Regions from separate parts of the Niameybacter sp. genome, predicted to be linked through region 2. Evidence: a T-box and tRNA genes for the amino acid it is inferred to sense, from the RefSeq annotation. Region 2 holds a T-box; the other holds one or more tRNA genes.
What was found. The T-box of region 2 lies ahead of RRY75_RS09710 (glycine--tRNA ligase). A T-box ahead of a tRNA ligase gene usually reads a tRNA of that ligase, here a tRNA-Gly.

Region 1 (8,416 bases), on a different contig from region 2:
TCTGTGAAGACGCTCTCCCATATCATCTAAAGCACTTGCAAGTTGCTGCACTTCTGGCATACTATAATTTTTTACTTGATGGACATACTCTCCTTTAGCAAATGCACTGGCTTCATCTGTCATATTCTGCATTGGAACAATGATGTCCTGAATAAATTTTCTAAGTATCCAGTATATAATGATCGAAGCCATTATAGTTATCCCCGTCGTTTTGTAAATCATTTGGGTGCCCATTCTTATAGCTGTATCTGTATTTAACAATCCTCTCAAGCTTAATTCTTCGTAGCCCAAATAACAACTGCTCATATAAATAAGTGCTAATACCCATATGACCACTATAACAGGCAAAATAATTTTTTTCTTCATGCCCTACTCCTTTGCAAATCGGTATCCTACACCCCGTACTGTCTCAATGCACTCTTCTAACCCATATTGCGTTAGCTTAGAGCGCAAATAACGAATATGTACATCCACAGTTCTTGTCTCACCATAGTATTCATATCCCCAAATACGGTCTAGAAGTACTTCACGCGTCATAACACGCCCCTTATTTTGCATAAGTAGCTTTAGAATCTCGAACTCTTTAAGCGTTAATTCAAACACTTTGTCCTTGTAAAGCACCTTATGACTATCTATATCTAATCTAAGTCCTTTAAACTGAAGTTCTGTATCTTCTTCTTGATTTCCCTTTTCCAAACGCTGATTTCTTCGCATAACTGCATTTGCACGAGCTACTACCTCTCTTACACTAAAAGGCTTGGTAATATAGTCATCGGCACCAAGTTCTAATCCAATAATTTTATCAATTTCTTCTGCCTTAGCTGTAATCATAATAATTGGCATATTCTGCGTCCGTGGATTACTTCTGTATTTTTTAAGCGCTGTCATACCATCCATATCAGGAAGCATAATATCTAGAAGTGTCAAATCTACTGTCACTTCACTTAAAATTTTGTCTGCTTCTTGGATACAGGTTGCTGTAAAAACTTTAAAGCCATTTTGAGATAAATTATAGGCAATGAGTTCTAAAATATGTTCTTCATCATCTACTATTAAAATTTTATTTTTTTTCATATTTATCCTCCGCTCTTTTGTTTATCTATTCATTATAATCTTTCTAAAAGTATAAGTAAATTTACCAGACACCTTTTTGATAACTTTGGATATAATAAGTGATAGAGAGCGACTTTTTCTATTTATTTTTCACATTAAGGGGGATTTAAAATGTCAAAGCTACTTAGTAAACAAGAACTTGAAGCTCACATTCAGCAATTCCGTGATATTTTAGCACATTTCGATTATAGTTCATTAAAAAACATACGCTTTTTCAACTTAGAATCTTTATATGCGTACATGGATACTGTAGAAAGCAATCCATTCAAAGAACAATATGATGCATTACAAAAAGAATTGGATTATCTTCAACCTTATCTTCCTTTTGTATCTTCTGAACGTGCAGCTCATTTCTTAACCGCTATGTCTAAAGCTCATGATGACAATGAAATTGCCGAAATAAAAAAAGATTATACCCAAAAGCTTCGTAAAGATTTCATTAATATTGCACGTACAATGACAACAAATGATCAATGGACTTCCTTACTTTCAACTTGTGAAGAAATTCGTCTACACAAAGAAGAAACGAGCCTTGCTAGTTATTAAATAAAAGGTATAATAAAAAACAAGGCCATGCCTTGTTTTTTATTATACTCAGAAAGGATTTTTTCATGTCAAATGCTTCAAGATTTTATAGTTTAAACGATTTCCTTAAGGAACGCCACCAAGAAAAAGTAATGAAACTCTCTCTAGATGGAGGCTACACTTGCCCTAACCGAGATGGAAAAGTTGCTTCTGGTGGATGTATCTTTTGTAGTAGCCGTGGAAGTGGTGACTTTACAAGTTCTTCTACCAAATCTATTACTGAACAAATGCAAGATAACATTGAACTTTTATCCAATAAATGGCCAAATGTAAAAAAATATATGCCTTACTTTCAAGCTTACTCTAGTACATATGCATCTTTAGATATCCTACAAAAACAGTACGAAGAAGCACTGAGTTTTCCAGGTGTAGTCGGGCTCGCCATTGCCACGCGTCCTGACTGTTTAGAAGATGATGTCCTTGAGTATTTATCTACACTTAATCAACGCACCCATTTGTGGGTAGAGTTAGGCCTTCAAACCATTCATCCTACAACAAGTAAATTTATTAATCGTGGACATGATTTAGCTTGTTTTGAAGAAGCGGTATACAAACTTCACCACTTAGGCATCGAAGTTGTTGCGCATATGATTATTGGACTCCCTTATGAAAGTCGTGAAGATATTTTAGCAACAGCCTCTTACATCTCAAAACTTCCACTACAAGGTGTTAAAATGCATATGCTTCACGTTGTGGATAACGCACCTCTTGGTAAGCTCTATACAAAAGAACCTTTTTCCCTTTTATCTGAAGATGAATATGTAGAAATCGTAGGAGAAGTGCTTAAAATTCTCCCCCCTCATTTTGTCATCCACCGACTTACAGGAGACGGAGACCGTACCCACCTTATAGCACCTTTATGGACAGTGCGTAAGACGCTCGTTCTAAACCACATTCATAAATATTTAAAAGAGCATGACATCTATCAAGGTGGCAAATAAAACACATATTGTATTTTTCGTAACTTTAATATACAATATATATTAAAAAGCGTGAGGAGGTAGCCTATGTTTAATACAAACGAAGATTTTACGATCAATAAGCTTACTGTGCTCTATCTTTTATCTGAAGTTAAAATGCCTCTTACTCTTTCCCAAATCACGCAAATCGTTTTAGAAAGAGGCTATACGGATTATTTTTCCATGCAACAGTCTCTCAACGAACTTGTTGTATCAGACCTTATTTTAAAATCATCACAAAATAACGCTTCTTACTTTGACATTTCTGAAAAGGGACTTCAAACATTAGAGTTTTTTGCATCTAGAATTCCAAATTCTATTCGTTCAGAACTTGATACTTTTATTTCAAGCAATTGGAGAAAGCTTAGGACTCAAAGAGATGTAACAGCTGAATATATTCCAACGAAAGCACATGAATACATGGTAAATTGTAAAGTTACAGAACATGATTCAATACTTATCAATCTTTCTGTTAATGTGGCTTCTAAAAAACAAGCTATTACCCTTTGTGAAAAATGGAAAAATAACTCTGATAAATTATATAGTGAAATTTTAGAAATAATATCTCAATAAAAACAGCCTCTAGTTATTTGTCTAGAGGCTGTTTTTATCTTTATTCATAATCATAATTTACTTCTAATATTCTATCTATAATTCGGGAAATAAAAAAACGCCTAGATAAAGTCTAGACGTTTTTATTATCATCGGGGTGACAGGACTCGAACCTGCGGCCTCCTGAACCCAAATCAGGCGCTCTAGCCAAACTGAGCTACACCCCGAAAATAAGAGCGCGAGACGGGATTCGAACCCGCGACCCTCTCCTTGGCAAGGAGATGCTCTACCCCTGAGCCACTCACGCATATACTTTATTAATGTACTATATAGTACCTTCCGACAAGGAATATCTTATCACATATATCCACTAGAGTCAAGTCATCTTATCAACTTTTTTCCTCTTCATTAAAATAGTCACTCATCTCTCCAAATATATTGGCAATAGTCTCATCCATATAGATATTAGCTTGTCTTAATATAGGAAAATCTATATTACTATCCTCTTGATCCAGCATTTTTTCTCCACTTATGTTTTCTTTGTTCATTCTAGATGTTTCTTCTAATACAGATAAATCTAAACGACCATTTTTAAAATAATAGCATTTTGATATTTCTTTCATCGAATGCACCTCTCTATCTCTTTCCATTTTAACATTTTTCAAATATTCTTTCAATATTTTTTTCCAATAAAAGGGAGTGAAAGTATTCCTTTCACTCCCTTTTTCTTAATCTTCTACTGATACCATTTCTTCCGCTTGTGCAACGGCTTCAACTTGTTCAAGTATCTCAGCTTGTTCATTGTTGTAATCTACAATAACACCATCTAACATATTCCAAATCTCATCTTTGCCTTGTTTAGTCACAGATGAAAAGGCCATAATTCTATCTGTTGGACGAAGGCCTAATCCTTTTTTGACCATAGCCATATGTTTTTGAACTTGGCTACGATTTAATTTATCTGCCTTAGTTGCAATAACATTTACACGCTCATAGTAATGCGCTACCCAGTCATACATCATCTTATCATTTTTACCCACTTCATGACGGATATCAATAAGAAGAATAACTTCTTTCAAATTTTCTCTGTTACAAAGGTAATCTTCTATTAATTTACCCCATTTTTCACGTGATGTCTTAGACACCTTCGCATAGCCATACCCTGGTAAATCTACGAAACGAATTTGATCTTGTACAGCATAGAAGTTAATTGTTTGTGTTTTACCTGGTTGTGAGCTTGTTCTAGCCAATGCCTTACGGTTCACAAGGCAGTTAAGAAGTGATGACTTCCCTACGTTTGATTTACCTGCAAAAGCTACTTCTGGCATGTTCATCTCCGGAAACTGTGATTTGTTCCCTGCTGTTATAATAAGTTCTGCTTTTGTTACGTTCATGTGTTCCTCCTAATATTATGCAAAGACATGTAAAAGGACATCGTCCATTGTTTCAGCATAAATAACTTTCATGCCTTCTAACACATCTGCATCTATTTCTAATATATTTTTTTGATTTTCTTGCGGTACTATGACTTCAAAAATTCCTGCACGCTTAGCAGCCAATATCTTTTCTTTTAGTCCACCTATAGCTAGCACACGTCCACGAATGGTAATTTCTCCTGTCATAGCAATATCATTGCGCACTGCCTTTTGCGTCAGTGCAGAAATAATAGCTGTTGCCATTGTTATCCCTGCTGAAGGGCCATCTTTGGGTACTGCTCCTTCTGGTATATGAATATGAATATCAATGCCTTGATAAAAATCTTTTTTAAGTCCTAATATTTCTCGCTTAGATCGAATAAAACTCATAGCAGCTCTAGCGGATTCTTTCATCACATTTCCCATATTTCCCGTGAGTTCAAAACTGCCTTTGCCATCCATCACATTGACTTCAATAGACAGTGTGTCCCCACCTACTGCTGTCCAAGCTAAACCTCTCACTACACCTACTTGAGGTTTTCTATTTTTTTCTTCATAAGTCACTTTTGGTGCTCCTAAATAGTTTTGCACTTTTTTCGGATTCATAGTCACAGACTTTTTATTTTCTGTAGCCATCTCACGTGTTGCCTTACGACAAAGTGTACCAATTTGACGTTCTAAGTTACGTACACCAGCTTCTCTTGTATAATGTTCAACAACAAATTTAAGCGCTTCTTCAGAGATTTTTAAACTTTTCTTGTTCAGACCATGTTTTTTAAGCTCTTTTGGAATTAAATAGCGTTCTGCAATTTGAAGTTTTTCAAGTGCAGTATAACTGCTCACTTCTATCACTTCCATACGGTCCAGTAATGGACGTGGTATAGTAGAAAGTGAATTAGCTGTTGCTACAAACAATACTTTACTTAAATCCACAGGTACTTCTAAGTAATGATCTCTAAAGCTATGATTCTGGGCACTATCTAAAATTTCGAGAAGGGCTGCTGCTGGGTCCCCTCTAAAGTCTCCCATCATTTTATCAATCTCATCTAAAAGCATAAGTGGATTGTTAGATCCTGCTTGAGTAAGTGCTGTAGCAAAGCGTCCTGGCATGGCCCCTACATAAGTTCTTCTATGCCCTCTAATCTCAGCTTCATCCCTTATACCACCCAAAGAAATACGCACATAGTTTCTTCCTGTAGCTTCTGCAATAGATTTAGCAATAGATGTCTTTCCTACCCCAGGAGGTCCTACTAAACATAAAATAGGTGCTTCCGCTTGTTTTGAAAAATTCTTTACAGCCAAGAAGTCTAGTATACGCTCTTTTACTTGTGAAAGTCCATAATGATCGCGTTCTAATACGTCCTCTGCCACATTCAAATCCTCTATTTCTGGTGTAGACAACTCCCATGGCAAATCCAGAACAGCTTCAATATAGCTTCTTAACATGCTTGTTTCAGGTGAACTACTTGGCACTTTCATCAATCGGTTTATTTCTTTTTCTATCTTATTTTTGACTTCTTGAGGCATCTTATGGGCATCCATCTTTTTCTTATAGTTATCAATATCTGCTGTAAGGCCATCTTTATCCCCTAGCTCTTCTTGAATCACTTTCAGTTGCTCACGTAAAAAGTATTCTTTTTGTGTCTGATCAATATTATCTTTAACTTTATTATAAATTTGCTTTTGAATTTTAAGCACTTCTATTTCTTCTTGAAGGAGCTCAATCACCTTGTACATACGGCTTGAGGCATCTAAACACGCTAAGATTGCCTGCTTTTTAGCTACTTCTAAAGGCATATTGGCAATAATTAAGTCCATAACTTCCATAGGTGAGTTAGATCCTAATATGCTATATACCATATCCATTGAAAGCTTTGTATTTAAAGAAGCATAAGTCTCAAAAAGTTCGCCTACTGTACGCATAAGTGCTTCATTTTCTACCGTAAGCTCAACACCTTCTTCTGGAATTTCTTCTATGTAACCTTCCATATAATCTTTAGAAGTAATTTCTAGCAAGCGTGCACGCTTTATACCTTCTACGAGTACCTTAATAACTGGTGGTTTCAACTTTACAATTTGTTTAACTTTTACAATTGTTCCAATTTCGTATAAGTCAGTACTACCAGGCTCATCTAGTTTAGTATCTTTTTGTGTGACGAGTAAAAGTTCCTCATCCTGAAGCATTGCTGCTTCAATAGCTTTTACAGATTTTTCTCTCCCTACATCAAAATGAATAATCATATTTGGAAATATAGTTAACCCTTTAAGAGGGATTAAAGGCAAGTGTTTTCTTTCTTCTGTCATTTTAGTTTCCTTTCTGTCTATTTAATGATGGATATATAAATTACATTCTAATAGGGGCTGTGAGTAGCAGCCCTTATCGGAATAATTGTATTGTACTTAAGAAGTAAATGAGGTTGACTCTTGGAATAAATAGTCCATCTTATGCATGTAACATATTTTCTGCTTTTTTGGTAACTGGCATCTCCCAAAGATATTGGATGACTTCCTCTACTTTTTCTACTGGGATAACTTCTATATCTTCTTTAAGATAATTATCTTGCATATTGGCTTTTGGTATAATAACCGCTTTAGCACCTGCTTTTTGAGCTGCTCTAATCTTTTCGCTGACGCCTCCCACAGGGTATACTTCTCCATTGATAGTGACTTCACCAGTCATAGCAATATTGCCTGGCATAGGTTCTTCAAAGAGGGCTGAGTATAGGCTACAGAACATAGTAATCCCTGCTGATGGACCATCTACAGGAATGCCTGATGGAAAGTTAATATGAATATAGTAGTCCTCATACTCTACATTATACTGAACTTTGAGCAAAGTTAATACATTTTCAAGTGAACTGTATGCCATACTCTTGCGCTTTGCCTTACTACTATTCATCTTTAACTCTTCTTCTTCAATAACACCTGTAATATTACATCTACCTTTGCCACTTCCTACTTTCTTAGCAATGGATTCTACTTCTAAAACCATACCACTTGAGTGCCCCATTACACCTAGGCCGTTAACCTTACCTATATAATAGCCTGTATTCAGCTTTTTGTGAAGTGCTCTAGTGTAACCTCCTGATTTAACAATCCACTCAACATCTCCTTTTTCAATATCTGTCGTGTGCTCATAGAGCATTTTATTATATGCTGTTTGCAAAATACTTACAGCATCACGCCCATTAGTGGCATACTGCGTAATCATTTCTTTAGCCTCATCTTGAATAGGTAAATGTTCCTTTTCTACAACTCGGTCAATAATTTTCAAGATTTCTTCTTCATCTAAGTCTTTAAAGAAAATCTCTACACATCTAGACCTAAGGGCAGATGGAATTTCTTCTCTAGATCTAGTTGTTGCACCAATAAGTCTAAAGTCTGCTGGCAGACCATTTTTGAAAACATCATGAACATAGGCTGGCGTATTTTCATCATAAGCACTATAATAAGCACTTTCTAAGTAGACTTTACGATCTTCTAGTACTTTGAGTAGCTTATTCATCTGAATAGGGTGTAGCTCTCCAATCTCATCGATAAATAATACACCTCCATGAGCTTTAGTGACTGCACCTGGTTTAGGTTGTGGTACACCAGCTTGTCCATATGCCCCTGCTCCTTGATAAATAGGGTCATGAACAGAGCCCATCAAAGGGTCCGCAACACTCCTTTCATCAAAACGCAAAGTCGTAGCATCAATTTCTACAAATTTACTCTTAGATGTGAATGGTGAAAGTTCACATTGTTTAGCCATCTCTAAGGCAATACGAGCTGCTGCTGTCTTCCCTACAC
Region 2 (8,416 bases):
TCATAGTTTATATATAATAATAAAAATAATAAACAAACACCCCGAAATGTATCATTCCGGGGTGTTTGTTTATTATATAAAATCCTATTAGAATTCCATTTTGCTTTCAATATAGTTAACAAGCTCGCTAATTGCTACACGTTCTTGGGCCATAGTATCACGATCTCTTACAGTTACCATATGATCATCTTTAGAATCAAAATCGAAAGTAATACAGAATGGTGTACCAATTTCATCTTGTCTTCTATAACGTTTACCAATTGAACCACTTTCATCGTATTCTACGTTGAAGTGTTTAAGAAGTGTATGATATACAGCTGTTGCTTCTTCTGATAATTTTTTAGAAAGTGGTAAAACAGCCGCTTTTACTGGTGCAAGTGCTGGATGGAATCTAAATACAGTACGTGTATCGCCATCTTCAAGTGCTTCTTCGTCATATGCTTCACAAAGGAATGCCAAAGTTACACGATCAGCTCCAAGTGATGGTTCAATACAGTATGGAATGTATCTTTCATTTGTTGTTTGATCAAAGTAAAGCATTTCTTCACCAGAATGTGTACTATGTTGTTTAAGGTCATAATCTGTACGAGATGCAATACCCCAAAGTTCACCCCAACCAAATGGGAATAAGAACTCGATATCTGAAGTTCCGTTGCTGTAGTGTGAAAGTTCTTCTTCAGAGTGGTCACGCATACGCATGTTTTCTGGTTTTACACCTAAATTAAGAATCCAATCCTTACAGTAATTTTTCCAGTAGTCAAACCATTCAAGCTCTGTACCTGGTTTACAGAAGAATTCAAGTTCCATTTGTTCAAATTCACGCGTTCTGAAGATGAAGTTACCTGGGGTAATTTCATTTCTAAATGATTTACCAATTTGTCCAATACCGAATGGTACTTTCTTTCTACTTGTACGTTGTACATTTTTAAAGTTAACAAAGATCCCTTGCGCTGTTTCTGGTCTTAAGTAAACAGTATTTTTAGAGTCTTCAGTTACACCTTGGAAAGTTTTGAACATTAAGTTGAATTGACGAATATCTGTGTAGTCATGAGCTCCACATGTTGGACATGGAATTTGGTTGTCTGAAATAAATTGTTGCATTTGTTCGTTTGACCAACCATCTACTACAAGATCTTCACCTTTTTCATGCATGAAATCTTCAATAATTTTATCTGAGCGGAAGCGTTCTTTACAAGCTTTACAGTCCATAAGAGGGTCACTAAATCCACCTACATGTCCTGAAGCTACCCATACTTGTGGGTTCATTAAAATTGCACAGTCCACACCTACGTTGTAGGGACTTTCTTGAATGAATTTTTTCCACCAAGCTTTTTTAACGTTGTTTTTAAGTTCTACACCCAATGGGCCGTAATCCCAAGTATTCGCAAGTCCTCCATAAATTTCTGAACCTGGATATACAAATCCTCTAGATTTTGCTACAGCAACGACTTGTTGCATTGATTTTTCTTGCATCTCATTACCTCCTTGTTTGTTAAATAAATAAAAAAACCTTTCGTCTCTTGCCTAAGCAAGGGACGAAAGGTTACTTCCGCGGTTCCACCCTAATTGGATAACGAGTTATCCCACTTTCATGGTTTGCTCCAAAGCGCCTTCATAAAATGATACCGTAACTGGCTTCCACCCTCCCAGTCTCGCTTAAACGTTTCGCTTTTACTACTCCTCTTTCTCATCGCAAACATAAATATGCATTTATGACTATAATGTAACAAAAAGCCTTGCACGTGTCAAGTATCTGAACCTATTCTTTTGGTGCAATAATAAGATGTAGCATAACTTCATCATCACCTTTGCTTACCACAAGGTCATTTTCACTATCTATCTGTAATACTAATTGCGTTTTGAAATCAGCTTTATCTACACCTTGTAGAACATAGGTAATGACACCCTCTTGCTCCCATGTCTCCAGTCCAACTTGCCTACTTACACAATAGTCTTCTACAAACTGTATAAGTGCTGTTACATCACTGCATACAACATTCCATTGTTCACTTGTAGCCTCATAAGCCACTCTCTCAGTCGCTGTAGCTGCATAACCTACACGCTTTCCCTCTTCTTCAGGCATAAGGGCATAGCTTTCTGCCTGCGCTCTAGATTTAGATTGCTCTGGCGCACTGGCGAGTGGAGATACTTGAGTCGCACCTATTTGTGGGTCTTGCCCACTTGGTACAAGCACAAATCCTATTACTACTGCAGCGGCAAGTCCTGAGGCATAAGTGAGCCAACGGTAAACACTTTTTTTACTTTTTTTCTCTTTCACTACTGTTCTTTTTATATCTTGAACACAGGGTTCTTTGATTTGTAATTGTTCCATTTCCACTCGGGACTGTTCTTTAAGTAATGCTTTGTGTACTGAGGCATGAAACCCCTCTGGAAGTGGTACATCCTCTAGGTCTTCTAATCCTTTAATCATCATATGCATCATTTCAAACGTCTCTTGGCATGTAGGGCAATCTTTAAGATGTACTTCAAGCTGCAATTTTTCGTCATATGATAAGGCATCATCTAAATAAAGGGATATTAATTGTTGGTAGTCTTCACATTTCATATGTTGCCCTCCTTCTTAATCGTTTGACGAAAAAAAGACTTATAAGGTTCCTTATTTTGGGTTAAAATCTGTTTCATAGCAAGTCGGGCTCTTGAAAGCCTAGATTTTACAGTCCCCTTATTCATTTCTAAAGCTTCTGCGATCTCATCATAGCTAAGTCCTTCTATATCTCTTAAGAGAAGAATTTGTTTATATTCTTCTTTAACTTCGGTTAAAGCCTGTTTCATAATATCTTGAAGCACCATCTGCTCCACATGTTCACCCATCTCATCTCTTTTAGAACCCACTTCTAAAACCCACTCAGTCTCTGAATCTTTAGATGTCTGATAAAGAGAAACCTCTTCTTCTAAACGGTGCTTTCTTTTTCTAATAAGATCGAGACATTGGTTCGTGCTAATACGATAAACCCAGGTGCTAAACTTAGAATTCCCCTCAAACGTATGCAGTTGTTTCCACAGTTTCACACAAATTTCTTGAGCCCCATCATAGGCTTCTTGCTCATCCCCTAGCATACGCAAGCAAATGTTATAAATGCGTTTTTCATAATCTATGATTAAAGCTTCAAAAGCCGCAATATCTCCATTTTGTGCTTTACAAATCAAGTGTTTCTCTATTTGTTCATCCAATTGACTAGTTCCTTTCTTCCTTAACTTATGACCCTATTATTATCCTCATTATCATATCATATTTCCAACTCGATGACATCTTTATTCCCATGTCTGTAAAAAAACATAGTTCTCATCAAAAAAATTGGCAAATTATGCTTGAACTTTTAAGATGAATCTGCTATGATAAAAAAGCAACCGGCGGATGTGGCGGAATGGCAGACGCAGCAGACTCAAAATCTGCCGATGGTAACATCGTAAGGGTTCGAGTCCCTTTATCCGCATAAAAACCTGAAAAGTTTACTTTTCAGGTTTTTTCTTTTTTATATCCATTTGTATGCGATCCCATTTATTCTCTTTTCTTAACTCTAGATACATTTGATACCCTTTTTTTAAAATATACTTTTCATCAGAAAACCTAATAAGATGATACGCTTCGTGAAATTTGTAATACCCACTATCTAAAAAGTGTTCTTCACGCTGCGGTTTGCTATAAAAGTTCCCAGCACGCATTAAATACCAATGAACGGTTTTATTGACCAAGTCATCTTTCCCTTGAAAAGTATATTGGGTAGACCCAATATACTCTACAATTTGTGCATCTACCCCTGATTCTTCCTTAACTTCTCTTATAGCTGTCATCTCATTGGTTTCGCCGTGTTCTACAGTCCCTTTAGGAAGCACCCAGCCTACATATTTATATTCCCTTTTACTCTTGATATCTTTATACAAGGCAAGGACTTTCCCCTTATGCACGACAACGCCACCACAACTGACAGTTTCAATCATAAAGCCACCTGTCTTTCTTTTATACTCTAGTTAACTTTAGTATAGCTTGTTTGAACTTATTTTTCAACCAAATCCAAAGGACTATTCATCTTTATAAGCTTCTAATAAAGTACGTGTCACATCAAGAGCTTTTGAACCTTTCCCACCTTGTTCTACAACAACAGCAAAGACAATACTTTCTTTCTCTCCATCCTTATCTTCTGCAAAACCTACAAATAAAGAATGATCTCCACCTGTTTCATTTTGAGCAGTTCCCGTCTTACCACCAATAGTCATATCACTTCGATATACTCGATTGCCTGTCCCTTCTTCTACTACTTTAATCATTAGATCTTTTAATGTTCTACAAAGTGACTCATCTAAATAAGTACCTTCATATTGAGGTAAGTTTTTAAGTTCTATTTTTCCTTTAGTATTCACGGAATAGTCTACAATATAAGGTGACATGAGTACACCATCATTGTAGATAATCGAAGCTACCATAGCCAAGTGTAACGGAGACATCAACGTTTCACCTTGCCCCATATACGTAGCAAGCTTATTGAAGGCATCACTCTCATCTGTTAATTTGAAAACACTAGCCTTATAGTCAATTTGCGCCCCTAATGCACGATTAAATAGAAGGTCTGTAGCAACTTTTCCTAATGCCTGAGGTGACACTTGGTCACTTAAGGAGATAAAGTACGTATTACAAGATTTAATAAAAGCCGATTCTAAATTGACCACTCCATGTGCCTTGCCATTAATACATTTAATCTCATAACCATTTTTAGAAATCATGCCTTTACAATCATACTCATAGTTGAAGGCACCCTCTCCAAGTTGTTCTAAGTAAGCAATGGTTGTCAAAATTTTAAAGGTTGATCCGGGTGGATACAGACCTTGAGTCGCTCGATTAAGGAGTACACTGCTATTGGTATCTTCTACTAAACTTCCCCAGTTCTCTCCAACTGTATTGGGATTGAATCCTGGATTGGAGTACAATGCCTTGATTTTTCCGGTACCTGGTTCAATAGCTACTACAGCACCCTGGTAGTCTCCAAGGCCCTCTCTACTGGCTTGTTGAAGCTTATGGTCTAAAGTCAAATAAACATCATGCCCTTTAAATTTTTCATCTGTAAAAGCAAAAGCAAAAAGTGATCTAAGCGTGTAATTGGGGTACAACAGTTCAACATTTGCTCTTGCTTCCACCCCAGCTTTGTCATGTCCTACATAGCCCACGGCATGAGCATAAGTTTTCCCATAAGGATATTCGCGCTTGCCATTTTTGCTTGTTGCAAGTACCTCCCCGTTGGTATCTAAAATATCTCCTCGTACTACTTCACTTTCTAAGTGATCTAAACGTTTATTATAAGGATTAACAATCAACTTCTTACTTTCTACAACAGTAAAGTAACCCATATAGGCAATAACACCTACAAAGAGGAGTAAAAAGACACTGGCTACTCGGTAAATATAACGATTATTCTTCAATCTCTTTCCCCTCCTTTCTTGCAAACTTGAGCGTTTTACGTACAAAATAAGTAAGAATCCCCATCATCGCTAGGCATACAAATAAGGATGTACCACCATAGCTTACAAAAGGTAAAGTAATCCCTGTAAGTGGAATAAGCTTCAACACCCCACCTACTATAATCAAAGTTTGCAAACCAATAATGACTACAAATCCAATACATACAAACTTTGTAAAGTCTCCAAGCTGGATAAGTGCACCTTTAAGTCCTTGTAAAATAAGTCCTAAAATCACTAGTAAGACTACTATTCCTACAATATTCCCAAGTTCTTCACATACTGCTGCAAAGATATAATCGGTCGTAACAATAGGAATTTTGTTAGGAATCCCACGAGTAAGTCCACTTCCAAACCAGCCCCATGTACCAATGGCAAAGAGACCCTGTACAACTTGATAACCTGTGTTGGAAATATCCGCCCAAGGATCTAGCCAAGCCTCCACTCTTATTCTTACATGTCCAAAGCATAAGTAGGCTAGGCAAGCCGCTACACCTCCGCCTGCTATCCCTATTAAAGGTAAAAAAGCACTTGTTGTACCGATATATAGCATAATTAAAAAGGTAAGTCCATAGAGTAAGGCGCCTCCTAAATCTCTTTGAAGAACTAACATCATTAAGATACTCCCTACAAACAAGACAGATTGAAAAATGACAGAAAGCTTATGTGGCTTAAAGTCAAACTCATCAAAATGTGCTGCTAAAAATAAGACAAAGGTTACCTTTCCAAACTCAGAAGGTTGAAATCCAATTCCTGCAATCTCTACCCAGTTCATGGCACCATACTTGGACTCTCCAAACAGGAACGGGAGCATAATCATCCCTAGTGTGAGTCCCATATAAAGTAACTTAAATTTAGAGTGTAGCATTTTTCCACAGATTGTAGGTAAGAACATAGCTACACACATACCTAATATAAACCACGTAATTTGTTTGGTCGCTTCTGCATGATTTAAACGCTCTAACATAATGTAGCTAACATCTACAAGAAAAAAGATAATATACCAAATCACTAGCTCATCTTGTCTTTTTAAACGTAACATAAGCCATCTGATAAAAACCATCGCTACAACAAGAATAATACTATTAATAATAATCCCTTGTCGCATCTGCAAGCTTGTAGCCTTTCCAAACAAAATAGCTGTTCCCCCTAGGTGAAAAAAGAGGATACATGAAAACATAAGGGAATACTTATGAATAGGTTGGCCAAGGGAATAACTGATAAAAGGTTTCATAAAACTAAAAATCAGTACCACAAAAAGTATGGCAAACCCTGCAAATATAAAACGACTTAGTAAAATCATTAACTCTAAATAGGCCATTTCATCACCTCTTTTTCTTTAGTCGATAGGCTTTAAGAAACTTGCTTTTTGACTTTTGAAGGTTACAGGTTTGTTACCTAGTACACTTTCAAGCACATCTTTAGTTTCTTGTCCATTTTCCTGTGTGAACCAAATACGGTAGATTGCAAGGGAGGTATTATATAAATATTTTTCTGGATCAATAAAAAGCGGCTCATGCATAAGAATTTGCATTTTACATCCTACACAGTCTGTAGTCAATGGCCAAATAGCACCTTTACGATCACGTAGACTATACTGCTTTGTTGGTTGTTTCTTTTGGCACAACTTATGATTACCAAGCACACACTGTTCAGTTATCATAACAGGTAAACGTCCATAAATAATCATTTCTAATGGCCCTGCTAACCCCTCCATTTCTTCTTTAGAAAGTTCTGCTGAAATTGCAATGCGTGTCGCACCCTTTTCTAACCACTGATGAATGGCTTCATTGTTCATCGTATTTAAATTATAATCGATTACTTTTTCTTTTTCACTGGTATTGAGAATATAAAATACGCCTAATGTACGAATGACATAGCCTGTCAGCCCACTTCCTTCCCATAGAGGTAAGCTCTTTTTAATTTTAAGGATCGCTTTCTCTTTTGTAATGGCTGGAAAGACGATATACATGGCTTTGCCTTTAGCTACGCAAAGTTCTAGTGCCTCTTGTGTGATTGTATCATTGTATTGCCACTCCCAGTAAATACTTTTAAAAGTGTCATAGGTTAAAGCGACTTTCAACTGTTCTATTGTACTTACTTGTACCACATAAGCCGCCTCTTCTTGATGACGAATATTCTCACTTGGTGTGTACCCTGTATAAGTATCTACTTGACCTTGTGTACAAATCAAAGTCTCTAACTGACTAGCCGCTTCACGTCTGAGTTCATTGAGTTTGCTAATGGTCATGTAAGCGCCACTCTCCCACTCTACCTCTAAACTTGTAAGTTCAAAAGAAGTACTCCCAAGCTTTGAGAGTTTCTCTACAGCTACTTCTTTAGTAAGTGGTGCACTTTGAGCCTGCTCTAATATATCCCCTACCGCTGTAGCATGTAAGTCTTGATAACTTAATGTATAAGTCACAGGTTCACCAATTTTCCCTTGCACCCAACCTTGTACAGGTATTTTACGTTGTGATTTTTCATAACTTTTACGAAGTACCTTAAGCAAGGTATTGTTTTTAGATAAATAAACAGGACTTTTTTCATCAACCCAGTCCTCTACTCGCACGGTAAATGTTTGACCTGCAGGATAAACTTTGGAAATACCCGTTCCTGCATGTTTTTTCTTATTCCAAATTTCAAGTCCATCTCCAGGATTCAATGTTTTATCTGTATAAATGGTTGCAAGTTTATTACGTTTATCATATTTAACAATATGTCCGACACGAAGACCAATATTTTTGGGTGTCTTTTCAGTCAGCATGTCAATGCCTGCCTTCTTAAAGTAATAGCCTTCTGAGAAGCCTCCACGATTGAAGATAGATTGTAGGGTTTCTAAATCTTCTTGTTCTACTTTATAGTTTTTAGGATCTTTTTGTGCTAAATCAATATATTTACGATACACTTGTGTCACAGAAGCCACATACTCTGGAGACTTCATGCG

Region 1: it has a tRNA-Gly gene. The T-box ahead of RRY75_RS09710 (glycine--tRNA ligase) is inferred to sense a tRNA for this amino acid. The anticodon was not compared.

The regions. Positions count from the first base shown of each region.
Region 1 is NZ_JAVVQU010000052.1:7,867-16,282, reverse strand. Features, by position in the region: gene RRY75_RS12195 (ATP-binding protein) at 1-366, opposite strand, end outside; gene RRY75_RS12190 (response regulator transcription factor) at 370-1,074, opposite strand; gene RRY75_RS12185 (hypothetical protein) at 1,225-1,659, shown strand; gene RRY75_RS12180 (TIGR01212 family radical SAM protein) at 1,725-2,639, shown strand; gene RRY75_RS12175 (DUF4364 family protein) at 2,706-3,230, shown strand; tRNA gene RRY75_RS12170 (tRNA-Pro) at 3,362-3,436, opposite strand; tRNA gene RRY75_RS12165 (tRNA-Gly) at 3,445-3,516, opposite strand; gene RRY75_RS12160 (hypothetical protein) at 3,599-3,832, opposite strand; gene yihA (ribosome biogenesis GTP-binding protein YihA/YsxC) at 3,938-4,603, opposite strand; gene lon (endopeptidase La) at 4,619-6,928, opposite strand; gene lonB (ATP-dependent protease LonB) at 7,068-8,416, opposite strand, start outside.
Region 2 is NZ_JAVVQU010000032.1:11,874-20,289, forward strand. Features, by position in the region: gene RRY75_RS09710 (glycine--tRNA ligase) at 88-1,473, opposite strand; T-box leader at 1,529-1,700, opposite strand; gene RRY75_RS09715 (anti-sigma factor family protein) at 1,760-2,566, opposite strand; gene RRY75_RS09720 (RNA polymerase sigma factor) at 2,563-3,192, opposite strand; tRNA gene RRY75_RS09725 (tRNA-Leu) at 3,373-3,455, shown strand; gene RRY75_RS09730 (NUDIX hydrolase) at 3,472-3,960, opposite strand; gene RRY75_RS09735 (penicillin-binding transpeptidase domain-containing protein) at 4,042-5,433, opposite strand; gene RRY75_RS09740 (FtsW/RodA/SpoVE family cell cycle protein) at 5,423-6,790, opposite strand; gene RRY75_RS09745 (U32 family peptidase) at 6,809-8,416, opposite strand, start outside.